DNA from 2 places in the Actinomadura graeca genome. Region 2 is predicted to be linked to the other one. Evidence: riboswitches for the same ligand, from Rfam matches in the RefSeq annotation. Region 2 holds a riboswitch; the other holds the start of a gene.
The links. Region 2 has a riboswitch for glycine ahead of gcvP (aminomethyl-transferring glycine dehydrogenase). Riboswitches for the same ligand answer to the same signal wherever they lie in the genome.
Positions count from the first base shown of each region.

Region 1: linked by a shared signal. The riboswitch ahead of gcvT (glycine cleavage system aminomethyltransferase GcvT) and the one ahead of gcvP (aminomethyl-transferring glycine dehydrogenase) in region 2 are both predicted to bind glycine.

Region 1 is NZ_CP059572.1:2,915,832-2,919,229, reverse strand. Features, by position in the region: gene AGRA3207_RS12845 (serine hydroxymethyltransferase) at 1-622, opposite strand, end outside; gene gcvH (glycine cleavage system protein GcvH) at 619-1,023, opposite strand; gene gcvT (glycine cleavage system aminomethyltransferase GcvT) at 1,045-2,139, opposite strand; glycine riboswitch at 2,215-2,305, opposite strand; glycine riboswitch at 2,310-2,405, opposite strand; gene AGRA3207_RS12830 (M50 family metallopeptidase) at 2,643-3,398, shown strand, end outside.
Region 2 is NZ_CP059572.1:115,117-118,514, reverse strand. Features, by position in the region: gene gcvP (aminomethyl-transferring glycine dehydrogenase) at 1-2,026, opposite strand, end outside; glycine riboswitch at 2,087-2,198, opposite strand; glycine riboswitch at 2,199-2,294, opposite strand; gene AGRA3207_RS00520 (lysylphosphatidylglycerol synthase transmembrane domain-containing protein) at 2,575-3,398, shown strand, end outside.

The sequences.
Region 1 (3,398 bases), 2.8 Mb from region 2:
CGGCGAAGTGCGCCATGTCGACCATGAGCAGCGCGCCGGCCGAGTCGGCGATCTCGCGGAAGGCCGCGAAGTCGAGCTGCCGCGGGTACGCCGACCAGCCCGCCACGATCATCTTCGGGCGGTGCTCGGCGGCGAGCGCGGCGACCTCGTCCATGTCGACCAGGCCGTCACCGGCGCGGACGTGGTAGGGCACCACGTTCAGCACCTTGCCGGAGTAGTTCAGCCGCATCCCGTGGGTGAGGTGCCCGCCGTGGGCCAGGTCGAGGCCGAGGATCGTGTCGCCCTGCTGGAGCAGGGCGAAGTAGACGGCGGTGTTGGCCTGGGCGCCGCTGTGCGGCTGGACGTTGGCGTGCTCGGCGCCGAACAGGGCCTTGGCGCGGTCGATGGCGAGCTGCTCGGTGACGTCGACGTGCTCGCAGCCGCCGTAGTAGCGCCGGCCGGGGTACCCCTCGGCGTACTTGTTGGTCAGGACGGAGCCCTGCGCCTCCAGGACGGAGACGGGCGCGAAGTTCTCCGACGCGATCATCTCCAGCGTGCCCTGCTGGCGGCGCAGCTCGGCGTCCAGTGCCGCGGCGACCTCGGGGTCGGCCGTGGCGAGCGGGTCGTGTAGGCCCACGGTCAGCCCTCCTCGATCAGCTTGCCGTACTCGGCGGCGTCGAGCAGGTCGCCCGGCTCGCCCGAGACGCGGACCTTGAAGATCCACCCCTCGCCGTACGGGTCGTCGTTGATGATCTTCGGCTCGTCCACGACCGCGGCGTTGACGGCCGTGATCTCGCCGCTGACCGGGGCGTACAGGTCGCTGACGGACTTGGTGGACTCCACCTCGCCGCAGGGCTCGCCCGCCTCGACGGCGTCACCCTCGGAGGAGTGCAGCTCGAGGTAGACGATCTCGCCGAGGGCGTCGGCGGCGTGCGCGGTGATGCCGACGGTGACGATGCCGTCCTCGGGGACCTGCTGGGCGGGGCCGAGACCGGCGACCCACTCGTGCTCTTCGCTGTAGCGGAGCTGCTCCGGAACGCTCACGTTTCTTCTCTCTCCAGGGTTTCAGGAACGCTTGTAGAACGGCAGGGCGACCACGTCGACCGGCTCGTGCCTGCCGCGGACGTCCACGGCGAGGCCGTCCTCCCCGACACCGCTGTCGAGGTAGGCCATGGCGATCGGCCTGCCCAGTGTGGGCGACGGGGCGCCGCTCGTCACGACACCGCACGGCGTGCCGTCCGACGTGACGACCTGGTACCCCTTGCGCGGCGCCCGGCGCCCCCGGGCCACCAGGCCCACGAGCCTACGGCCCGGGGGCGTCTGCGCCTGCGCCGCCAGGGCGGCCTTCCCGACGAAGTCGCCGGGCTTGTCCAGCTTGACGACGCGGCCGAGGCCCGCCTCGAAGGGGGTCGTCTCGGCGGTCAGCTCGTTGCCGTACAGCGGCATTCCCGCCTCAAGGCGGAGCGTGTCGCGCGCCGACAGGCCGGCGGGGACGACACCGCCGGCCTTCGCCAGCGCCTCCCACAGCCGGACGGCGTCGGAGGCGTCGACGAACAGCTCGAAGCCGTCCTCGCCGGTGTAGCCGGTGCGGGCGACGAGCGCGTCGATGCCGGCGACCGCGGCCGCGAGGATCGCGTAGTACTTCAGCCCGGCCAGCGGCGCGTCGGTGAAGCCCTCCAGGATCGCCTGGGAGCGGGGGCCCTGGAGGGCGATCAGCGCGTAGTCGCCGGAGCGGTCCCGCACGGCGGCGTCGAAGCCCGCGGCCCGCTCGGTCAGGGCGTCGAGGACGACCGCGGTGTTCGCGGCGTTCGCGACGACCATCCACGTCTCGTCGGCCAGCCGGTAGACGATGAGGTCGTCCAGGACGCCGCCGTCGGGCGCGCAGATCATCGTGTAGCGGGCCTTGCCGACCGCCATCGGCGACAGGTTGCCGACCAGCGCGTGGTCGAGCGCGGCGCCCGCGCCCGGCCCGGCGAGGAAGATCTCCCCCATGTGGGACAGGTCGAACAGCCCGGCGCCCTGCCGGACGGCCTGGTGCTCGGCGGTCTCGCTCGCGTAGCGCAGCGGCATCAGATAGCCCGCGAAGTCGACGAGGTTGGCGCCGAGATCCTGGTGGACGTCGTGCAGCGGCGTCTTTCTGGCGGTGGAATCGGCGGACATGGGTTCGGCTCCTTCGTCGCGGGCGCGCGTGGACCCATCGTCCCACCCGCGCACCGGGCGTTTCCGGTGCCTCCCCCTCTGTCATCGGCGCCTGAGAGCTTCACCCGCGCCGTGCGCCGCGGGCTTGCACCTTCGGCGGGGGACGGACGTCCCCGCTTTCCAGAGGTCGCCTGGTCCGTGCGGTCCGTGGGCCTGAGAGGTTCCGGGGAGGATTTGCTCCTTCGGCGTCCCCCGCTGGCGGCCGGGGACTCTCCCGCACGGGATCATCGGCTCCGGCCAGGCTAGCAGCGGCCCAGCTCCGCGACCAGCGGGGCGGGTGCGCCCGGTCGCGGACGAAGGGGCCGCCCACGGCGCCGGAGCGCGATTGCGGGCCGTCCGGTAAGGACGGTCCGCCGCGTCCCATGATCACGTCAAGACTCAACGAAACGCACGCCCGTGACGTACCCTTTGGGGACTGCTGGATACCACCCCCCGGTGCGGGGTGCACGACCGGAGGGGCATGCATGGGCTGGCTGGCGGGAGTGCTGATCCTGTTCTTCGGCCTGCTCGCGTCCATCGCGCTGCACGAGCTCGGGCACTTCTCGTTCGCCAAGCTGTTCCGGGTCCGGACGACCCAGTTCATGGTCGGGTTCGGGCCCACGATGTGGTCCCGGCGCAAGGGCGAGACCGAGTACGGGCTGAAGTGGATCCCGCTCGGCGGCTACATCCGCATGATCGGGATGCTGCCGCCCCGCAAGGGCGACGCCCCGGGCCAGGTCAGGCGGATCAGCACCGGGCCCTGGCAGGGCCTCATCGAGTCCGCGCGCGGCGCGGCGCTGGAGGAGGTCAGGCCCGGCGACGAGGACCGCGTGTTCTACGCCAAGAAGTGGTGGCAGAAACTGCTGATCATGTTCGGCGGCCCCGCCATGAACCTGATCCTGGCCGTGGTCTTCTTCGCGATCCTGCTGATGGGCCTCGGCGTGCAGCGCGCGCAGCCGGTGATCCAGGAGGTCTCGCCCTGCATGGTCCCGGCGAGCCAGTCACGGCTCGACAGCTGCCCCGCGGACGCGGCGCCGACCCCCGCGCAGCAGGTCGGGCTGAAGGCCGGCGACCGGATCGTGTCCTACGACGGCAGGCGCGTCGATGACTACGCCCAGCTCCAGAAGCAGATCCGCGACTCCGCCGGGCGCACGGTCCCGATGGTCGTCGACCGCGGCGGCCAGAAGATCTCGCTGAACGTGCCGATCACCCGTAACAAGATGCGCGACCTCGACAACGAG
Region 2 (3,398 bases):
CGTACACCTGGCCGCCCGCCTCGTGCACGGCGGCGCACACGTCGGTGATCGTCTCCTCGAAGACGCCATGGGTGGACGGGTAGGTCACCATGATCGCCGACAGCCGGTCACCGTGCGTGCCGATCTTGGAGTGCAGGTCGTCCAGGTCGATGTTGCCGCCCTCGTCGCAGGCGACGACGGCGACGCGCATCCCGGCCATGACGGCGCTGGCGGCGTTGGTGCCGTGCGCGGAGGACGGGATGAGGCACACGTCACGGTGCCCCTCGCCGCGGGAGGCGTGGTAGGCGCGGATGGCGAGCAGGCCCGCCAGCTCGCCCTGGGAGCCGGCGTTGGGCTGGACGGACACCTTGGCGTAGCCGGTCATCTCGGCCAGCGCGTCCTCCAGCTCGCCGATCAGCTCCAGGTAGCCCTGGGCCTGCTCGACGGGCGCGAACGGGTGGATGCCGGCGAACTCCGGCCAGGTGACCGGCTCCATCTCGGTGGTGGCGTTCAGCTTCATCGTGCAGGAGCCGAGCGGGATCATGGAGCGGTCGAGCGCGATGTCCTTGTCCTGGAGCCGGCGCAGGTAGCGCAGCATCGCGGTCTCGGAGCGGTGCGCGTGGAAGACGGGGTGGGTCAGGTACGGGCTCTCGCGGCGCAGCCCGCCGGGAAGCGCCTCGTCCGCGCCGGAGACGTCCGCGGGGACGCCGAACGCCTCCAGGACGGCGGCGACGTGCCCGGGCAGCGTCGTCTCGTCGCAGGCGACCGCGACGTGGTCGGCGCCGGACGGGCGCAGGTTGATCCCGCGCTCGCGTGCGGCGGCCACGACGGCGGCGGCCCGTCCGGGGACGCGGGCGAGGACCGTGTCGAAGAAGGAGCCGTGCACGACCTCGACGCCGCCGCGGCGCAGCCCCGCGGCGATCTCGGCGGCGCGGCGGTGCGTGCGCTGGGCGATGGCGGCCAGGCCCTCGGGGCCGTGGTACACGGCGTACATGCTGGCCATCACAGCGAGGAGCACCTGGGCGGTGCAGATGTTGCTGGTGGCCTTCTCGCGGCGGATGTGCTGCTCGCGGGTCTGCAGCGCCAGGCGGTAGGCGGTGGCGCCGTCGGCGTCGACGGACACGCCGACGAGGCGTCCGGGGAGCTGCCGCTGGATGCCCTCGGCGACGGCCATGTAGCCCGCGTGGGGGCCGCCGAACCCGTAGGGGACGCCGAACCGCTGCGCGGAGCCCACCGCGATGTCGGCGCCGAACTCGCCCGGCGGGCGCAGCAGCGTCAGCGCGAGCAGGTCGGCGGCGACGACGACCTTCGCGCCCCGCTCGCGGGCCTGCGCGCAGACGGGCTCCAGGTCGCGGACGGCGCCGGACGCGCCCGGGTACTGCAGCAGGACGCCGAAGAAGTCGCCCTGGGGCAGCCCGTCCGACACGTCCGCGGTGACGACGTCGATGCCGAGGGGGACCGCGCGGGTCCGGACGACCTCGATCGTCTGCGGGAGCGCGTCGGCGTCGACCAGGAACGTTCCGGGCTCACGGCGCCGGGAGGCCCGGTGCGCGAGCGCCATGGCCTCGGCGGCGGCGGTCGCCTCGTCCAGCATGGACGCGTTGGCGACCGGCAGCCCCGTGAGGTCGCCGACGGCGGTCTGGAAGTTCAGCAGGGCCTCCAGGCGGCCCTGGGAGATCTCCGGCTGGTACGGCGTGTAGGCGGTGTACCAGCCCGGGTTCTCCATGACGTTGCGGAGGATCACGCCCGGGGTGATCGTCCCGTGGTAGCCCAGCCCGATCATGGACGTGAGGACGGTGTTGCGGGCGGCGAGCTCGCGCAGGCGGTCCAGCGCGGCGGTCTCGCTGAGCGCGGGCGGCAGGTCCAGGGGGCGGCCGGTGCGGATCGCGGCGGGCACCGCGTCGTCGATGAGCGCCTCGGCGCCGGAGTAGCCGATCGCCGCCAGCATCCTCGCCTGGTCGTCCGGCGAGGGGCCGATGTGACGGTCGGCGAACACGGCGCGGGGATGCTGCGGCGAGGCCACCGGTGCGAAGTACTGGGCGGTCATGGGGAGAGCCTCCTGGCTGCTGCGGTCGCTCAGGCCACCGCCGGCGCGGACCGGCGGCCTGTCTCCCCCTCTGTCATCGGCACCTGAGAGCTTCACCCGCGCGGCGGGGTTTCCCCTTCGGTGAGCCGTCCTTCCCCGTCGGGGGAGATCGACGCCTGCTTTCCAGAGGTGCCTCGCCCGAACGGTCCTTTTGCCTGAGAGGTTCCGGGGAGGTTGCCCCTTCGGCGCCTCACGCCGGCTTGCGCGAGGTCTCTCCCGTTCAGGGTCGACGGCGTGTCTGGGGCAAACCCTACCCAACGATCGCCCACTCCGATCGTCCCGGGCCCGCGAAGATCGGGACGGTGCCCCGGTGACCTGGGGCGCCGCGCGTGTACCGACCAGTACGATGAGCACGGCCCGGCGACGGGACGGGCCGCGGGGCCGGGGCGGAGAAGGGCGGCGGACACGGGTGGAGGCGCGCGCTGCCGGTGACGGGCTCCCGCTCGACGGCGCGGCTCCGGGTCTGGGACGCTGATCACGATGACCGATGGCCAGTGCGGCGGCCCGGCGTGACGCGGCCGACCGGAGTGACACCGGCCCGCGGCGGGACGCGGCGCCCCGGGCGGGGCACCGCCACGGGCGTACCCGTCGACGAGCCCGCCCGGCCGGACCGGATCCGGCGTCCCGTGGACGCGATCCGGTTCGCGGCGTCCTGCGCCCTGCTGGTGGCGGTGATGCTGCTGGTGTCGATCGCGCAGCAGACGACGCACGGCCTCCAGACCGACATCGCCGAGGGCACCGCGCACGCGCCGAGGCTGCTGCTGTCGCTGGCGACGCTGGCGTCCAGCTTCGGGGTCCTGGCCGTCCCGGTGGCCTTCGCCTTCGAGCGGCTGTTCCACAAGGACGGGACGCGCGTCGCCATCGCGCTGCTGGCCGCCGCGATCGCGTTCCTGATCACGATCGGGCTGGACGACCTGGTGGTGCCGTCGGCGCCCGGCGGCGTGCTGGACTCGCTGATCTGGGGCGGCACGGCGACCGCGCCCGTGCACACCGACATCGCGCCGGTGATCGCGTTCGTCACCGCGGTCGGGATGGCGGGGCGGTTCCGCTGGCAGGCCGCGACGTGGACGATGATCGGGCTGGCGGCGCTGACCGGGCTCACCGCGTCCTACGCCTCGGTCGCCGCGCTCGCGGCGACGTACCTGCTCGGCCGGGCGATCGGGCACGGCACCCTGTACGCGGTCGGGACGCCGAACCCCCGCCCTCCCGGCACGGCGGTGATGGGGGCGCTGGAGCGGCTCGGGCTGCGGCCGGAGCGCGCCGCGCGCCTGGACGCCGAGGAGGGCGGCGGCACCGAGGAGGCCCGCCGGTACGGGGTGGTCCTGGCGGACCG